One region of the Paenibacillus sp. N119s genome, then DNA from elsewhere that is predicted to be linked to it. Evidence: riboswitches for the same ligand, from Rfam matches in the RefSeq annotation. Region 1 holds a riboswitch; each other region holds the start of a gene.

Region 1 (6,899 bases):
CATAAAAAAGAAGCTTTCCATTTGGAAAGCTTCTTGTAGTCTCAACGTTAATGTTAGACTACAACAGTCAACAAGTAATCCTCACGTTTCACTTCAGGTTCTATTGTGCTCAGTACATCCAGGTATTGAGCGGAATTGGTTACGATGATTGGCGTAGTCGTTGTATAACCTGCTGCTTTAATTTGTTCGATATCAAATTCAAGCAACAATTGCCCTTGCTTCACCACATCACCCTCTTTGACGCGCTTGTCAAAGAATTGTCCTTTCAGTTTCACCGTATTAACACCAACGTGAATCAGAATTTCTGCTCCGCCATTGGAAGTAATACCGATGGCATGTCCGGTCGGGAATACGGTCGTGATCGTTCCGTTAACAGGGGATGTCAGCACACCTTCTGTAGGATCGATCAAGATTCCTTTTCCCATAGCGCCTGAAGCAAAGGCAACATCAGAAGATTGTTCCAATGGCAGCACTTTACCTTGCAGCGGACTTACGAGAATTTCTTTTTCAATGGCTGCTTCTTTCTTTGCGGGTGCGGCTTCTGTTTTTGCAGTTTCTTCTTTCGGATCGTCAAAGCCCAAAATCATAACCAACACAACAGCGAGTATAAAGGCAACGAGTAAGCCGATAACAACCCATAAGAATCCAGCTCCAAAATAAGTTGGCAATGCCAGCAAACTAGGCAGGGAGAAGGACTTTGCAGTTGCCCCGCCGGAAGCGATAATAGCGCCCCCGATACCACCAGAAATACAAGCGTAAATGAAAGGCTTTTTCAATTTCAAAGTTACGCCATAAATCGTAGGTTCAGTAATCCCGAATACAGCTGCCAGTGTGGAGGAACCAGCCAATGCTTTCATTTGAGTATTTCGTGATTTCAGGAATACCCCGAGTGTTGCACCTGCTTGAGAAAGTACGGCTGCTGTAAGCATTGGAAGCATCGTGTCATAACCCAATGTTGAAATATTGGACAGCATGATTGGAACGAAACCCCAGTGTACACCGAAAATAACAAATACTTGCCAGAATGCCCCGGCAACAGCCCCAGCAATCAATGGGCTTAAATTGTATACCCATGTAAAACCATTCGCCAAGCCTTGACTGATCAGATTACCGACTGGACCAAAGGCCAAAAACGTCAATGGAACAACGACCAGCAGTGATAGCATAGGTACGATAATATTTTTTACCGATTGATGAACAAAGGAATTAAACCAGCGTTCCACATAGGATTGTACCCATACCGCGAGAATAATGGGGATTACGCTGGAACTGTATTTAATTAAAATGATTGGAATCCCGAGAAAAGCCAGTTTTGCTGGATTGTCCACCGCTGCAATCACATCTGGGTAGACGAGTGCTCCAGCAACTGCAACAGATACAAAGGCATTGGTCTTAAATTTACGAGATGATGTAATAGCCAGGAATATAGGCAAGAAATAGAATACACTGTCCGAAGCAGCGTTCAGAATGAGATACGTACCGCTTGCAGTATCAATCCAATGGAGCGACGAAATTAAGGCCATAATCCCTTTGAGCAAACCTGCTCCGGCAAGAGCCCCCAAGAGAGGAGAGAAAATGCTCGAAATGATATCGACTGCTTTGCCGAGAACATTCGTTTTCTCGGAAGATGCTTCTTTTTTCGCATTTGGATTGTCCGCATCCTGCAGATTTGTTTCTGCCATCATATGCTCAAACACTTGACCTACATTGTTACCGATGACCACTTGGAACTGGCCGCTGCTTTCCACCACTGTAATGACACCAGGCGTTGCTTCCAGTGCAGCTTTGTCTGCTTTTGTACGATCTTTTAATTTAAATCTCAAGCGTGTAGCGCAATGGAATACCGAATTGACATTCTCTTCGCCGCCAACGAGAGTCACTATTTTTTTGGATAGCTCTTTATCACTCATGTTCAGAACTCCTTAAGTGTTATTCTTGCTACGGATAGGATTTACTGTTTACATTTGTTGCTAAGATGCGCTGGCGTGCATCTTTTTCACCTTGTAAACAAGAAAAACCTAAACTCGTGGTGAAAACGACGCACTTCTCCTACAAGGGTATGTCGATTTCACCATCAGTTTAGGTTTTGCCTGCCTTACCAGTCACAATCCATGAACGATGAGGATATGAAGTTTTTTAGCCTGAAATGTTATTACGTTCAGTTACCCGATGAATGTGAATCGTCAGATATACATATTCATCCTTGCTTAAATATTGATCATATGTTTTTTCTAGGTATTCATTAATTTTTTGGGCACACGCAAAAGCTTCGGTATAGGTTTGCTTTACCTGGTTGTACAAAAATTCTTCACCACTGTAAATGACCTCTTTGCGAATCACTCGCATTGCAAAGTATTGCAAATGGGTCAAAAATCTCGAATAGCTAAAAGAAGTCTCATCCAGCACAATCCCGTAATGATACGTAATAATGTTTAATATATGTTGGACAATCTCAGTCATTTTCAGCGTGGCCTGCATCTCGTTACCGTCGATCCGGGCATTCACCATATGCAATGCGATAAATCCAGCTTCATCTTCGCCCAATTTTACACCGAGCGTATTTTCAATCTTTTGCAGAGCATCCAGTCCAACTGCAAACTCTTTTTTGTAAAAGCGTTTAATTTCATACAGCATCGCGTTTTTGAGTGCCAATCCTTTTTCTTCCCGCTGTATGGCAAAATGAATATGGTCGGTCAAAGTTAAATAAATGTTATCACTTAACTCCGTATCCAGCACCTCTGCTGCATGGGTGACAATTTCATTCACGACCTCCAGATGAGATACGGGAATATCGTTCAGCAGCTCGGTTAGTTTGGCCGTGAACTCGTTTTCATTTAACATGAAAATCTTATCTATTTTATGATCATCGACTGGGTCGCCAGCCACTTTTTTGAAGGAAATACCTCTTCCCATGACGATGACCTCTTTGCCTTTATCGTTTTTAGTCAACAGGACGTTGTTATTGAGCACCTTCTCAATAATCATTGAAGTTCCCCCTCCCATCCTTTACCAATAAAAAATGCCCAAGCACAATTCAATACTATTGTTAGCAATAGCACTCAATTGAACTCAGGCATTGCCCGCATCACCGGTCACAATCCTTCGATATAGTGCTATTGTAGCACAAAAAAAAGCGATTTCAACATTTTTTATTCTCTTTCGACAAAAAATATTTCATATCAAGGCCCAATTGCCTAATTTGCAAGTCAACTGACCCTTAAGTGGTCGTACGCTCAATGAGACTGTATTCCAGCGAATGAAGCTTCATCTGGCGTCCAATCAGCTCAGGGGAAAGCATGAAAAAAGCATTTTGCGCCTGAGCCATAATGGGATTTTGAACCGTTGTAATTCCCATGGTGTGCGACAGCTCCGTGTTATCGAACCCAACAATCGCCAGATCTTCCGGTACCCTCAGCTTTTGTCTGCGCGCTTCGCAGAGAATGCCCACGGCTACATAATCGTTAGCACACAAAATAGCCTCCGGAAATGCCTCCCGATGCTGTAACAAATTACGTACGACCTGTTCGCCATCACGAATGTTATAAATAGAAGAATAGTTCCAATGCGGCCGCACTGGCAGATTGTGCTCATTCATGATCTGCTTATAAGCTCGTTGTCTACTGTGGGTATTAATGCTGCTTGGACGACCAAAGGCATTGGCTATACGAGTATAGCCTTTTTGTATCAAATGCTTTAGTGCTAGCATGTATCCTTCATACTGATCCATAGCGACGGAACGAATATCAGTATGCTCCATTCGTTGCCAGGCCACAATGGGGCCATATTTGCAATAGGTACTCAAAAAATCAGTGTCATTCACGCAGGAAATGATGACCAGCGCATCGACTCTTTTTCTTTTTAAATCCTCGAAAGCCTGAAGCTCCTTCTTCTTGTCTTCTCCCGAAGTATAAATAATGGTTTGGAATTCATATTGTCCAGCGATTTCCACAAAGCTGTCCAGAAAGGCCAGAACAATTTCATTAATAGTTGAAGTAATGATGCCAATCTGGAGCGTCTGACCCTTGGATAGAGAAATCGCATTTCGATTAGGAACATAATCCAGCTCCTGCATGATTTTTAATATTTTAGCTCTGGTTTCTTGGCTTACATGTGGGGACTGATTTAACACTCTGGATACCGTAGCCTTGGAAAAGCCCGCCAGTTTTGCAATTTGATCAAGATTCGACATGATGCTTCTCCTCACATAAGAAAAAAATACTTGATATGAAACGCGTTACAACAATTAGGATGCTCATGAGGGCATTACGTCTATTTTAAAGCATCTATTAATGCATTTCAAAGGAGAACGGTTGCCGGGAGATATTGATTCAAGGATTGTAAGTTTATCGTTGGACTTCACAAATTTTTCACTTGTAATAAGCTGAAAGTTTTCTGTATAATAAATAAAAATTTCATATGTCTGGTTGATGTTTGCGGGAGATGGAATGAAAATTCCGACCGAAGGGGCAAAACTCTCAGGTGCTAAGGCTGGTTACAGCAATATGCGGGGACCGTAAACGGACAGAACTCTGGAGAGACCCTTAATTGGGCGCCGAAGGTGCACCGCAGAATAACATCTGCTTAAACTCTCAGGCAAAAGGACAGAGACGCGAATAACCTGTGACAGGGAATACTCTAGGCTTTTTAGAGATAAAATCCTGTACAAATTGGTTTATTTTTCGTGCCTTTAACCTCTCCAGGAGTCGAATCAACGGATTTGACTCTTTTTTGTTTTTTAATATGCTGGAGGAGCGGGTTGAAATGAATTTGGTACATTTATTGGAAACGATTGACAGTTGGATGTGGGGAGCGCCGCTTCTAATTCTCGTCATGGGCACTGGGTTGTGGCTAACGATCCGTCTGAAGATGCTTCAGATTATTCGATTGCCTTTAGCGCTCAAGCTAATTGGTAAAGCGCCGGACGAAGGCAGCGGGGATGTCAGTAGCTTTGGAGCATTGAGTACGGCACTCGCAGCTACTGTAGGTACAGGAAGTATCGTCGGTGTCGCAACAGCGATCAAATTGGGTGGGCCCGGTTCATTATTCTGGATGCTGGTTGCAGCTTTTTTCGGGATGGCAACCAAATATGCGGAAGGGTTATTATCCGTTAAATACCGTGTTAAAGACCGGAACGGACAATTTTCGGGTGGTCCGATGTATTATATTGAAAACGGGCTTGGCCGCCGTTTCAAGCCGCTGGCGATGTTGTTTGCCTTTTCTGGTATTCTTGTAGCATTATTTGGAATCGGTACTTTTCCGCAAGTAAAGGCTATCGTTTCTTCTACGGAGAGTAGCTTTGGCGTGCCAACAGTAGTTACAGCAATCATTATTTCAGTGTTGACGGCTGTTGTTACGATTGGAGGACTCAAAAGTATCGCCAAGGTATCCACAAAGATTGTTCCATTCATGTCGGGGCTCTATATCGTGGTTTGTTTAATCGTACTCATTAAGTTTGCAGGAGAGCTTCCTCATGCGATCGCGCTAGTATTACAAGGGGCTTTCTCGACAACATCTGCGGCGGGTGGTTTTGCCGGAGCCACGATTATGCTGGCAATGCGAAGCGGAGTTGCCAGAGGGATCTTTGCAAATGAAGCCGGTTTGGGAAGTGCGCCAATCGCAGCAGCAGCAGCTAAGACAAAATGGCCCGCAGAACAAGGGCTAATATCCATGACGGGCGTTTTTATCGATACGATGATTATTTGTAATTTGACAGGATTTACATTGCTGGTTACGGGAATATGGAGTGGAAATGATGATGGAGGTCTGATGACTCAACATGCGTTTTCCAGTGCCTTTCCGGCTGGAGCAGAGCTCGTGACGATTAGCCTTATTTTATTTGCGTTCACAACGATACTTGGCTGGAACTACTACGGGGAACGCTGTGTTGAATATTTGCTTGGGGTCAAGTGGATTAAACCATACCGTTATCTGTTTATTATACTGGTTGCCGGAGGCGCGTTCATCAAGCTCGATGCCATCTGGCTGCTGGCAGATATTTTTAACGCAATGATGGCTTTTCCGAACCTGATTGCATTGCTCGGCTTGTCAGGAATTGTAGTCGCCGAAACTCGCACTTATATGAATACTTTGTATCCTAATAAGAAAAAAGGGATTCTTGCAGGTGCCAATGTAGGGGCTGCTATCCAAGTAGAAGAAAAAGGACAAACAGTTAATTCATAAATACTAAAAGGGGTGCTCTCAGCCATCACAGGCTTGAGGGTACTCCCTTTTGAATGTTATCGCCAACATGAGGAATATCATCCTCTATCCGTACGTGGGATGATTACATGGCAGCCGGAGAACAACTTCTGTTATAGGAAGATCGCACGTGTTTAAGTCAGGGGATTAGCTTATGACATTAATCGTTGTATCTCATCTTTCAGAGCTTCGGACCGAGTACCGAAAATAACCTGCAGGGTACCGTTCCCCAATCTGATGATCCCCGATGCTCCGAGCTGCTTAAGAGCTTGATCGTTAACCGCTTTGTCGTCTTTGACGACAAGGCGTAGCCGCGTGATACAGGCATCAATGCTTTGGATATTATCTGAACCGCCGAGATAGGCTAGGATCTTGTCTGCCTGACTGGACGGAGTGTTGGATGAGGTGCTCGCCTTTCCAGCAGGTACGGATTCGTTAGTCTTAGACAGGAGATCATCATCTATATCGTCTTCACGCCCGGGAGTCTTTAGGTTGAATTTGAGAATGATGAAGCGGAACAGAAAGTAATAAACGAAGGCGAAGACAAGCCCGATTGGGATCATTCGCAATGGGTGGGTGGAGAGCTTCATATTGACCAGATAGTCAATGAGTCCTGCTGAAAAAGAAAAGCCAAGCTTGACATCTAGTAGGTATACGACCAGACCGCTTAGCCCTGTCAGCAGAGCATGAACGCCGTAAAG
Region 2 (5,834 bases), on a different contig from region 1:
TGAGCGAGTAGTGCTAGAATGGCACCGATAATCCCAGCCGAGAAATTATTGACCAGCATTTCAAAACCGGATTTGACTTTGCCTTCAACGGCCTTATCGAACTTCTTCAATATCCATGCAGCCAGCGGACCAGCTACCATTGCGCCCAGGAACATCGGGATATCGGCCCCCACAATGACACCCATCGTCATAATGGCACCGATCACACCTCCACGCTGTCCGTGAATCATTGTGCCTCCTGTATAACCAATTAACAGCGGCAGCAAATAATTTTTCATTGGATCAACCAGTTGTGCAAAACCCTCGTTCGGGAACCACCCGGTCGGAATAAAGAGTGCTGTAATTAATCCCCACGCAATAAAGGCTCCCATATTCGGCATAACCATACCGCTGAGAAAACGGCCAAAACGTTGTACGGCGACACGAGCGCCACCGCTTGAACTGGACTTTGTGTCCACTGTGCTCATATTCATATCCTCCTTGTGAGTAAATAGCATCACTACCTTTTCTTAAAATTCATACTAAATGACAGCGCTATCTTCATCAACGAAATGAAAACGTACTTTCGTCATGAACGTTGATGACAACATTTAAATTTAAAGTAACGCCAAGGCATTATACCTGCATAATTCTTCTTAATATGGCCGATAACAATAGAAATTAGTCGAAAAAACATGGTTGTAAATCTGCATATTTTTTAATGGGACACCCTTCTAAATCTGAGGAAGTGACGTAATTACGCCTTCTAAAAAACAACAAAAAAATAGCCGCTATGTCAGATCATAGCGACTATTTTATACAAAAACCGAGCGGACTCACGATGCTCTTATTTAATTCAAGATCCATACAGAAAATCAAAATAAAAGGTAGTAATTCATGCTGTATTACTTATTACTGCTCATCTGAAATCAACTGTTCGTACTGCTCCGCAGACAGCAGCTTGCCCACAGCTTCCTCGACATCATTGTTCAATTCTACTTCGATCATCCAACCCTTTTCATAGGGAGATTCATTCACCAGTTCAGGTGTGCTTTCCAGAGCTTCATTCACTTTCATAACGGTTCCCGCCACCGGGGCAAAAAGATCGGAGACTGTCTTCACCGATTCAATTGTGCCGACCTCCGCCCCCTGTTCAATCGTTGTTCCCACCCCAGGTAATTCCACAAAAACAATATCACCCAGTTGATGCTGTGCAAAGTCTGTAATGCCGATTCGCAACGTTCCATTCGCTGTGCGCTGAACCCACTCATGTTCGTCTGTATACCAAAGTTCCTGTTTCACTTCACTCATCCGTTTCGCCTCATTTCCACATGAATAAAATGCTTTTGATCACTTGTATTAGACAGGTTAAGATTATGACAACAAGAACATCCATGTCAATAATACTAACAAAAATACTTCATACCAACCTATATAGCATAGTCTATCAAAAATAATAACTTGTAACAAACGCTTACATATCCTTATTTATACATTAAATGTTTTTCATATTGTTTCATATGACATTTTTATTGACATTTTGAATGAATTTGCGTATTAATGGGTTATAGCAAATGCTTTTGGAAATACATCGACAACTGCAAACGCGGATGAACGCGGAGGGAGAGACTGCCAAAAGGATTCTCATAGCTGTTGTCGTTTGTGAGACAGTTATGCACGCGAATCGGATCCAAGTTGTTACCTGCAAGACCGGGTAGCATACCATTGATCCAAAAGGTAGCGCCGAAGGAGTAAACTTGCATTGCAGGTGAATCTCTCAGGCAAAAGGACCTCTGCCGGACGCATCTCTGGAGAGCATTCGCGATTAGAGCGGATCACCCAAGGGGAAACCCGGTACATGCCGGGGTAACTTTCTGGTATCAAGGACAGAGCTGAAAAAAGAGTATGGACCGCCGTCTATACGTTTCTTTCAGCCTGTCTTTTTGTTTTGGCCGATTACACTGGATAGGAGTGGAAAAATGTCTAATTTGCGAAGAACACCACTATATTCGTCCTACGGGACGCAACCCGGAGTTCGTTGTATTGACTTTGGCGGATGGGAGCTCCCCGTTCAGTTTAGCGGCATCCAAAAAGAACATGAGGCCGTCCGCCAACGCGCGGGTTTATTCGATGTCTCGCATATGGGCGAGTTTTTGGTTGAGGGCAAAGAAGCCGAGGCTTTTTTGCAGCGAGTAACCACAAATGATGTCAGCCAGTTGGAACCGGGTCAGGCACAATATTCACTCCTTTGTTACCCCGACGGAGGCGTAGTGGATGACTTGCTTGTATATCGCAAAGGACCAGAGCGCTACATGCTCGTTGTGAATGCTTCCAACATCGACAAAGATTGGGATTGGCTTATTCGCCACGCACCTGCATCGGTTCATCTGGAGAATGTGTCTGACGCAATAGCATTGCTGGCATTGCAAGGACCAGAAGCAGCACGTATTGCCGCTGCCGCAACAGATACAGATATAACGAATCTGGCATCTTTCCGATTCCAGGAGAACGTGCAATTGTTTGGAGCAAAAGCGCTTGTCTCGCGAACCGGATATACCGGCGAAGACGGCTTTGAATTTTATATACCTGCTGAGGAAGCACCTGCCGTCTGGGATGGTTTGCTTCGTTGCGGTGAGTCGTATGGGCTGATTCCTGCTGGACTTGGTGCTCGCGATACGCTGCGCTTTGAGGCGCGGCTGCCGCTGTACGGGCAAGAGTTATCTGCGACCATTTCACCGCTTGAGGCTGGTTTAGGTTTCTTCGTCAAGCTGAACAAAGGAGATTTTATCGGCAGGGAAGCACTGCAACGCCAGAAAGAACAAGGAATTCCTCGCAAGTTGATTGGGCTGGAAATGATGGACCGCGGCATCCCGCGCGCTCATTATCCGGTATTTGCTGAAGGCCAACACATCGGTGAGGTCACCACCGGCACCCAATCGCCCACCTTGAAGCGCAATCTAGGGCTGGCCCTGGTGGACAGTCGTTATAGTACCCTATCTACACCGCTGGAGGTCGAAATTCGTGGTAAACGCCTACGTGCGGAGGTGGTCGCAGCCCCCTTTTATAAACGGCCACGCTGATCTTAAACTCTCTTCATTCCTGAAAAAACGATCATATCGTATATGAAATTCTGGATTTTCCAATTCCGTTTATGTATTAGCTAATTTATTATCTAAATTTTGCTTTTCGAAAGGAGCCAGAACCTATGAAGCAGCATCGCTATCTCCCCATGACCGAACAAGACCAAACCGAAATGCTGCGTGTGGTAGGCGTATCATCCATTGATGAGCTATTTAGTGACATTCCAGAGGCTATTCGATACCAAGGAGAACTCCCTCTTTCCTCTCGGCTCGACGAAAGAGCCTTAACCCGCCACATGGCCAGACTGGCCGGACACAATGCCAATACAGATACACATGCCAGCTTTCTTGGTGCAGGCATTTATGATCATCATATTCCGTCCGTTATCCAACACATCACCTCACGATCCGAATTTTACACAGCCTATACCCCTTATCAGCCGGAAGTAAGCCAGGGCGAGCTGCAAGCCATCTTCGAGTTCCAGTCGTATATTTGCGAATTGACAGGCATGGCTGTAGCTAATGCCAGTATGTACGATGGGGCGACAGCTCTGGCGGAAGCAGGCTCATTGGCTACCGCAGCCACGCGCCGTAAACAGCTCATCGTATCAAGGTCTGTCCATCCAGAGGCACGTCAGGTATTGGCAGCCTATGCACGCGGATTGGATTTGGACATCGTGGAGATTGGCTGTTCAGACGGCGTAACGGATGTCGATGCGCTAGCCGCAGCTATATCGGAACAGACAGCGGCTGTTTTGGTTCAGAGCCCCAACTTTTTCGGAGCCGTCGAAAATTTGAAGCCGATGGCTGACCTCATCCATGCGCAGCAAGGGCTTATGGTTGTCAGTGCCAACCCACTGGCGCTTGGCTTATTGGAGGCGCCTGGCAAGCAAGGCGCAGATATTGTGGTAGGCGACGCGCAGCCGCTTGGGATCTCGTCCTCCCTCGGCGGTCCGACCTGCGGTTACTTTGCCGTTTCACAGGCGCATATGCGCCGTATCCCTGGTCGTATTGTAGGCCAAACCACAGACCGTAACGGCAAACGCGGTTTCGTGCTGACCTTGCAAGCGAGAGAACAGCATATCCGCCGCGAAAAGGCTACCTCTAACATTTGCTCCAATCAAGCGTTGCTTGCTTTAACGGCATCAGTGTACTTGTCCGTCATGGGAAGACAGGGTATCCAGGAAGTAGCCGAGCTGAATGTGCATAAAAGTCGCTACGCATTAGAGCAATTGCTGAGCTTGAAAGGCATAACTGCCTCGTTTCATGCACCGACCTTTAATGAGTTTGCCCTTAGACTGCCTGAAGGCACAGATATGAGCAAACTTCAGGACAATCTGCTGGCTGCCGGATTTATTGCAGGCTATGATTTGGGCCGGGACTATCCGGAGCTTGCTGGTCATATGCTGATTGCCGTAACGGAGCAAAGAACCAAAGAAGAGATCGACCAATTTGTACACACCTTGGAGGGATTGCTATGACACACGCCGGACAGGATCAGAAACAAGAGCTGTTGCAGGAACACGATCAGGCGCTCATTTTTGAATTGAGCCGTCCGGGTCGCATCGCCTATTCCCTTCCTGAGTGCGATGTCCCTCGTCGCCCGGTAGCAGAGCTTTTGCCAGATTACGCGCTGCGCAGCGAGCCTGCGGCACTACCCGAGGTATACGAAGTAGATGTTATTCGCCATTATACCGCCCTGTCCCAGCGTAATTTTGGCGTCGACAACGGATTTTATCCGCTTGGCTCCTGTACGATGAAATACAACCCGAAGGTGAACGAGGATGTCGCCCGTTACGCAGGCTTTGCTAAAATCCATCCCTATCAGCCGGAGGGTAGCATCCAGGGTGCTATGGAGCTGCTGTATACGCTCCAAAACGATCTGGCTACGTTGACTGGCATGGATGCCGTCACGCTTCAGCCCGCTGCTGGCGCCCATGGCGAATGGACCGGGCTGATGATGATCCGCTCGTACCACGAAGCACGTGGTGAGCGACGTACCAAGGTGCTCGTGCCGGATTCCTCGCACGGAACGAACCCCGCCAGTGCAACTGTCGCGGGCTTCGAAACAGTCACCCTACCCTCCACCCCAGAGGGGCTGGTGGATCTGGATGCGCTGCGTCAAGCCGTAGGCAACGACACCGCTGCGCTCATGCTGACCAATCCAAACACGCTGGGCCTGTTTGAGAAGCAAATTACTGACATTGCCGCGATCGTGCATGACGCAGGTGGTCTGCTTTACTATGACGGGGCAAATTCCAACGCCATCATGGGAATTACCCGCCCCGGGGATATGGGCTTCGATGTGGTGCATCTCAATCTGCACAAAACGATGAGCACCCCTCACGGCGGAGGCGGCCCTGGCGCGGGACCTGTCGGCGTAAAGCAGCGACTGATTCCCTATTTGCCCAAGCCGCTTGTTGTACGTGATTCGCAGGGGATGTACCGCTGGGACCGGGAGCAGGGAGATTCTATTGGACGGGTCAAAGCCTTTTACGGCAACTTTGGCATTCTCGTCCGTGCCTATGCCTATATCCGCAGCTACGGTCCTGATGGCTTGAAGCGAGTATCCGAATGCGCTGTACTCAATGCCAACTACATGATGCATCGGTTGGCTCCGCATTTTGACCTGCCTTACCCTGGGCATTGCAAACACGAATTTGTCATGTCAGGGCGAGGCTTGAAGAAATTTGGAGTGCGTACGCTGGATGTAGCCAAACGATTGCTTGATTTCGGTTATCATCCACCTACCATTTATTTTCCGCTAAATGTAGA
Region 3 (6,899 bases), on a different contig from region 1:
TCAATTAAGATTATGCTATCAACATCATTTAAAAAATCAATGATCCAGCAGCAGCGCGACCTTCCTGGCACAAAATGTAACTAAATAACCAACCACAGGTTAATTTTTATCACAAAAAAAGCTGTTTGATCCCCTATAGAGGACCAAACAGCTCACTAGCACACAACAACTCACTCTGATTTTTTTACATTTGTTACGAAGCCGCTCCATAGGAGCCCGATTTGAACGTTTTTGGATCATACCATTTGTAGCCTGCTGCTGGAGCAGACCAAGGCTCAGGTTGCGGTTCCGTGGAAGCCGCTGGCTCCTCAAACGGTAGAAGCTTCGTGGGCTGATCCAGCGTTAAGCCTGCCACATCGGATAATTTGGTGTAATCCTGCTTCCATGCAAGCCATTGGACCGTTTGTACCAGGAAGGTGGCATCGTCCACTTCCTTGAAACCATCATACGTCTTCTTCGACTGTCCGTTTTCCTCGCGCACATATTTCGGTGTAGCGTCTTCTACAGGAGAAGAATCACCGATAAATGCTGCCTTGCCTTGACCGACCTTGGAGATTGCCGCAAATGGCCCTTCCGCACGGCCCCCGCCGTTATAGACACCCTGATCTACAGCATTGCCCCATTTTTTCGTACCTGTCGGGATATAGGCAATTCCTTTCGCTTTGGTAGGATCAATAATAGCCAGCGTAGAACCCGCATGCATGGCAATTGAACGTACACCCTTGGTAATGCCAAAAGATTGATCTGCAGCTACAATGTCCGTAGCATTCACGTCGCCAAGCGCATTATAGCGGAAACGAACGCCAAAGTTGGTTGCCAGCCAATCAGAGCTAGTCAATCCTTGCATCGCCGGTGATGCTGCTTCTTCTGCAGTCATGCCTTTTGCCGGATTAGTATAGGCTCCACGACGGTAGCCATTCATAACCTCGGAGGCATCCCAACGGTTTTTGTTGCGGTCCGCATTATAGTGGTCGGAGATGAAGAAGACACTTCCCCCGTTATTCACGTATTGTAGCAAAGCCGCCTGCTCGGAAGCTTTAAATGGAACATTCGCTTCACCGATGATGAACACATCATATTGGCGCAGCTTGTCATAGGTTATGGCTTGTTCCCCAAAAGTAAAAGGAATATAGCGGTTCAATTGGTCCACAGTAAAGCCTACATTACGCAATCCATCAGCAAAATCAGAGAAGGCGCCGTCAATGACCCAATCTGCTGCCCCAGCCGTCTGTGCATGCGTATTATCGAACAGCACTTTTTTACCTTTGCCGTCCGGCAATGTCGTACCGGGCTGACCCGGGTTTCCAGGATTAGGCTCGCCTGGATTACCAGGTTCCCCCGGCTCGCTTCCATTCACCAGTTCCACAGCGCTCGGACTTTTTATTCCGCCAAAATTATTATAGGTGCCAAGCGTACCTGTCACACGAATTTTAATGCCGATCAGCTCAGGATGGCCTGTTAGCCCAAATTGTCCTCTGTACGCTGATGACAGCTGCACATCCAGTAGGTTGGACGTGCTACGTTCATTCGCCTGGTCGGCAATCAGTACGTTAAAATCATTCGCAAACGGGGAAGAAAAATTAGCCGTTTTCGATCCGGTAGCATGTCCAACAATGTAACCTTCCACCGTCACCGTACCTCCACTGCCTTGACGCTGAAGGGCTTCAGCTACTGTCAGTGCTCCCTCTGCTTTGACCTGACCGAATGGAACGAAGATGCCGATCAGCAGCGATACGATCGCCGCCAGATGCAGCATTCCTTTCAAGCGTGAACCTGTGAACCGCAAGCCTTTTACCATACGTCAATATCCCTCCTATAATTCCATAAATGTACTTGTCCTCTATCAGATTAGCTATCAATCTTCTAATTCCTTCCTGGTTTGATCCATAATTATGTAAATTTTAATCTTTTTTATTGGAAACACACCTGTTTATGTAAAAATCGAACCCTGCGATTGACAGCGAGCGCGGCATACATTACGCTAAGGGAGATATGTAGAACGGTATACGCGAATGAAGATGACGGGAGAGTCTGTCCAGAGGCTTACACGCTGGCGGCACCGAAGGAGCAAACTGCCAGCGCCCGGCTGGCGGATAATCTCTCAGGTCCATGTATCGTCATCTGACGCAACTCTGGAGAGAGCGCAAGCCACCCAAGGGGTAAGGCGGTATGGACACCGCACGAAACTCTCAGGTAACGAGGACAGAGATAAGGGAAATTTCCTTATCCTGTCCTTTTTTGTGCTCACATCGTACGTCAGCATCAGGAACCGTCATATCCGCGCAAAGACGCGAAAATACAATATACTATGGTAGTAGAACATACAGGGGGCCACACCATGCGTTTCAAAGATGTATTTTCCATTATCGGTCCGGCCATGACCGGACCCTCCAGCTCACATACCGCCGGTGCGGTGCGGCTTGCACGCGTTGCCCGGCACTGGCTCGGGGCGCAGCCTGACCGCGCCCGCATGACACTGTACGGCTCCTTCGCCGACACGTACAAAGGACACGGTACCGACCTGGCACTCATCGCAGGCCTGCTCAATTACGATACGGACGATCATCGGATTCCCGATGCCGAGCAATGGGCGGAGCAGGCTGGAATGGCCGTAGAATTTGCCGTTAGCGGACTCCCTGCGCCCCATCCAAACACCGTCCGTTTCGAGCTATGGAAAGGCGAGGATCAGCGCACCCTGCTCGGCTCCTCCATCGGAGGCGGCAGTATCCATGTCCAGCAGCTCAACGAATTCCGAGTTAACCTGACCGGAGAACTGCCTACGTTGGTGCTTCTCCACTCGGATAAGCCCGGTACTTTGGGTGCGGTGACTTCAGCGCTAGGCGCTGCTGACATTAACATTGCTTATATGCATGTGGATCGCAAAGGCCGGGATGGTGAAGCACTTACCGCCATTGAAACGGACAGTCCTCCTACGGCTGAACTGATTGCCAAACTGCGTTCTATACCTCATATGTATGAAATTAAAATGATTAATCTGAAAAAAGGAGCTGAATCCGATGCGGTTTAGCCATCTGCATGAAATCAGCGCGATATGCGCTGAGGAATCCACCACGATTGGCCGCCTAATGATTCAAGAACAAATACAAGAGACGAATACAACGGAAGAAGAAATCTTCCGCCAAATGTCTGATTATTATGAAGTCATGAAGGAAGCCGTTCATCGTGGTCAGACGCAAGATACCGTATCCCGCAGCGGATTGACGGGCGGGGACGGCAAGCGTCTGGCCGAGTATCTGCGGACAGGGGAGACCTGCTCCGGCGACGCCTCCGCGCTCGCTATGGCTTATGCACTCTCCGTGTCTGAGGTGAATGCGTCCATGGGACGCATTGTCGCCACACCCACTGCTGGCTCTTGCGGCGTCATCCCTGGCGTGTTCATTAGTGCACAGGAGCGGTTCGGCTGGGATGACGAGCATATGGTGTACGGCTTGTTCGCAGCCGGAGCTATTGGCTACGTCATCGCCAACAATTCTTTCATTTCCGGCGCGGAGGGAGGCTGTCAGGCTGAGATTGGATCAGCCATTGGGATGGCCGCCGGTGCAATGGTCGAGCTGCGCGGCGGCACGCCTGAACAGGCCGTCCACGCTGTAGGCCTAGCGCTCAAGAACACGCTCGGTCTGATTTGCGACCCCGTTGCCGGGCTCGTCGAGATTCCGTGCATCGTGCGCAACGGGCTGGGCGCCGTGACTGCACTTGCCGCAGCGGATATGGCTTTGGCGGGAGTGCGCAGCGCCATTCCGTCTGACGAAGTCATTGACGTAATGCTTGAAGTCGGCAGCGCGATGCCGTCGAAGCACCGCGAGACCGCCAAAGGCGGCTTGGCCCAGACACCGACTGGCAAGCGTTTGACCGAATCCCTTACACGCAACACACTGGCCAAGAAAGATAAGTCGTAGTTTCTAAGCCTTAAACCAACTACTTTTCCTCTATAAAACAAGACGAATATTTCTCCCCTACATTCTCCAAGGGAAAGAGAATTCGCCCTTAAAAATAAAGGAGCAAGCATACGTCTAGGGACGACATGCTTGCTCCTTTTCTTTTCAATCGATTACAGATTACTGGACAGTTACCTGTACCTTCGTCATTTTACCTGCATATTTTACGGTAATTACAGCTTTGCCCTTGCCCTGTGCCTTAATGTTACCGTCTTTGACGGTCGCAACAATAATTCTGGACGAGGACCAGACGGCCGGCTTGGAGACATCCTTCTCCGACTCATCCTTATACGTCGCTGTAGCTGTAACCTTAGCCAGCTGCCCTGCCTTCAAGGTCAAAGCGACTTCGTCCGTTTGCAAATATTTAAGCGTATCAACATCTACAGGCACGCTGATCACTTTCCCGCCGAACTTCGCCTGAATGTTAGCTTTACCATAACTAACTGCGGTAACCTGACCCTTTTTGACAGTGGCGACCCTATAATTGGAGGTTTTCCATTCCGCTTGGGTCGTAACATCCTTTTCTTTACCATCACTGGATTTAACCACAATGGAAATGGTTTTTTGGTCTCCGGATTTGAGGGATAACGCAATGGCATCCGCTTCAATCTTTTGCGCTACGTCTACTTCTACCGTAAACGTAATGGTTTGCTTGCCATAGGAAGCCGTGACCGTTGCCTTACCGTTGGCATTCGCTTTAATCAAACCTTCGCTAACTTCAACGACCTTGACGTTGCTAGTAGACCAGGTGGCATCCTTGGTTACATCTGTTTTTGTACCGCCACTCTTAACGCCAGTTACTTTCAGTTGCTTTGTTTCCTGAGCACCGAGCACAATGACACGCGAATCGGTTTCCAGACGGTCTACAAGGCCTACTTGCACGTTAATCGTCAGTTTTTTGCCATTGTAGGTCGCTGTAATCACTGCTTTACCAGTCGCTTTACCCGTAATCGTTCCCTTGGACACAGAAGCAATATCTTCCGCACTTGAAGTCCATTCTGCATCCTTTGTAACATCTTCCTTACGCCCGTCCGCATAAGTAGCCGTCAGAGTCGCAGTATAATCCTCATTAATATCTATTGTTGCCGCTTTAGAGGACAAAGATAGATCACCAGGTACGTTTACGGATACGGTAGCTGTGGCTGTTTTGCCGCCATAAGAAGCTGTGATCGTTGCCTCACCTGTTTTATAACCTGTGACTTCTCCCCCGCTGACAAAAGCAACATCTTCATTACTGGACTTCCACTCTGCTTTACTTGTGATATCTTCTTCCGTCCCTGTTACATAGGTTGCGGTCAGCTTGAGCTTTTTGGATTCCTTAGCATTCAAGCTCAGCTTGTCCTCGCTTAAATCCAGAAATCTAGAGGTTTCGACATCTGCTTTAATGGAAACGGACTTATCTCCATACTTAGCGTTCACCGTAGCCGAACCCGCTCCAATGGCCATAATCGTTCCTTTATTCACTGTTGCAATTTTTTCATCGCTTGATGTCCAAGTAGCTTTATCTGTGATATCTGTTACCGTTCCATCCGGGTACACAGCAGATACCTGTATTTTCTTAGATTCATCCAAACGGAGAAAAATATTAGTTTCGCTGGCTTTCAGCTTATTCGTCTGATCCACATCCACCGCAATCGTAGCCGACATCGTGCCATATTTACCTGTAATTGTCGCCTTCCCTGTGCTATAGCCGGTAATAGTGCCTTTCAGAACATCTGCCACGGCTGTATTGCTGGAGCTCCATTCGGCAGACTCTGTAACATCCTGAGTCGATCCATCCGGGAACGTGGCTGTTAATTTAACCTTCTCCGTATCCTTTAACAAAAGAGAAACCTCTGATGTACTGGCATCCAGCCGTTTAACCTGCTCCACCTGTACAGCAATCGTTACGTTCTGTTGTCCATATACAGCCTTAATATTAGCTGAACCTGCTCCCCGAGCAGTAACTAATCCGTTGACTACAGTCGCTACCTTCTGATTATCCGAAGTCCAGGCCGCATCACCAGAAACCTGAGCTGTTGTATTATCACTGTAGGTCGCTGTCAGATCAATCTGTCCTGTACCGCTTGAACGCAGGCTCAGGCTTTGTACACTGGATGTCAGCGCCTTAACCTTTTTCGTTACATGTACCTGAACGGATTGTACCTTCTCCTTATAGGTCGCAATCACAGTAGCTTCCCCTTCAGCTTTGGCTGAAACTGTACCATTGTACACCGTAGCAATAGATGTATTATCACTTTTCCAATCTGTGCTTACAGTTACATTTGAGGTTGTCCCATCGCTATAAACAGCCGTTGCCGTCAACGCAGCTGTATCCCCCTGTTGCAAAGTTACCTCGTTAGACGAAAGGACAATCTTGGAAAGCACCGCTTCTGCTGCAGATGCAAACCCTGCATATGATGTAAAACTTGAAATCAGGATGACCAACGCCAGAAAACCGGACCATCTTTTCTTCAAAATCTAATTCCCTCCTATTTTCAAAGCTAAAAATTAAGGATTTGGCAAAATCCCTACACCTACGTTTTATGTCGTCATATGGAAAAGAATAGTTTAGACTTTAGAGAAAATTTGGTCCTTATTAACTAGAATCGGAACATTTACAGACAGCTATAAGCTGCTGCACGAATTCTCAGATGGTGGTACTCTTCCATATTGGGATCAAGCTGATGCATATAAACGACGGAGAACTGCTCGCTCGGATCTATAGAAACCCAGGTGCCCGCCATTCCCGACCAACCAAATTCCCCAATTGAGCTGTTGGCATGCCCAGCCGCTTTATCCATTAACGTGCGTACACCAAGTCCATAACCATAACCTGTATGGTATGAATTGGTGAAATCCGATAACTGGGCTGTATCCAAATGATTTGTACGCATTAAATCAATGGTTTTTCTCCCCAATAACTTTACTCCGTTTACCGTGCCGCCATTTGACATCATTTGT

Evidence for each region. Region 1 has a riboswitch for glycine ahead of AC5V8P_RS04535 (alanine/glycine:cation symporter family protein). Riboswitches for the same ligand answer to the same signal wherever they lie in the genome.
Region 2: another riboswitch for glycine. It lies ahead of gcvT (glycine cleavage system aminomethyltransferase GcvT); the one in region 1 lies ahead of AC5V8P_RS04535 (alanine/glycine:cation symporter family protein).
Region 3: another riboswitch for glycine. It lies ahead of sdaAB (L-serine ammonia-lyase, iron-sulfur-dependent subunit beta); the one in region 1 lies ahead of AC5V8P_RS04535 (alanine/glycine:cation symporter family protein).

What each region holds. Positions count from the first base shown of each region.
Region 1 covers NZ_JCAJRU010000019.1:20,108-27,006, forward strand. The annotation lists gene AC5V8P_RS04520 (beta-glucoside-specific PTS transporter subunit IIABC) at 54-1,910, opposite strand; gene licT (BglG family transcription antiterminator LicT) at 2,137-2,985, opposite strand; gene AC5V8P_RS04530 (LacI family DNA-binding transcriptional regulator) at 3,218-4,189, opposite strand; glycine riboswitch at 4,425-4,501, shown strand; glycine riboswitch at 4,520-4,615, shown strand; gene AC5V8P_RS04535 (alanine/glycine:cation symporter family protein) at 4,762-6,180, shown strand; gene AC5V8P_RS04540 (PTS transporter subunit EIIC) at 6,351-6,899, opposite strand, start outside.
Region 2 covers NZ_JCAJRU010000268.1:505-6,338, reverse strand. The annotation lists partial or broken gene AC5V8P_RS22295 (PTS transporter subunit EIIC) at 1-467, opposite strand, end outside; gene gcvH (glycine cleavage system protein GcvH) at 892-1,290, opposite strand; glycine riboswitch at 1,683-1,782, shown strand; glycine riboswitch at 1,783-1,879, shown strand; gene gcvT (glycine cleavage system aminomethyltransferase GcvT) at 1,959-3,059, shown strand; gene gcvPA (aminomethyl-transferring glycine dehydrogenase subunit GcvPA) at 3,185-4,540, shown strand; gene gcvPB (aminomethyl-transferring glycine dehydrogenase subunit GcvPB) at 4,537-5,834, shown strand, end outside.
Region 3 covers NZ_JCAJRU010000009.1:39,451-46,349, forward strand. The annotation lists gene AC5V8P_RS02570 (DUF6359 domain-containing protein) at 194-1,798, opposite strand; glycine riboswitch at 2,013-2,127, shown strand; gene sdaAB (L-serine ammonia-lyase, iron-sulfur-dependent subunit beta) at 2,339-3,028, shown strand; gene sdaAA (L-serine ammonia-lyase, iron-sulfur-dependent, subunit alpha) at 3,018-3,917, shown strand; gene AC5V8P_RS02585 (Ig-like domain-containing protein) at 4,077-6,413, opposite strand; gene AC5V8P_RS02590 (serine hydrolase domain-containing protein) at 6,554-6,899, opposite strand, start outside.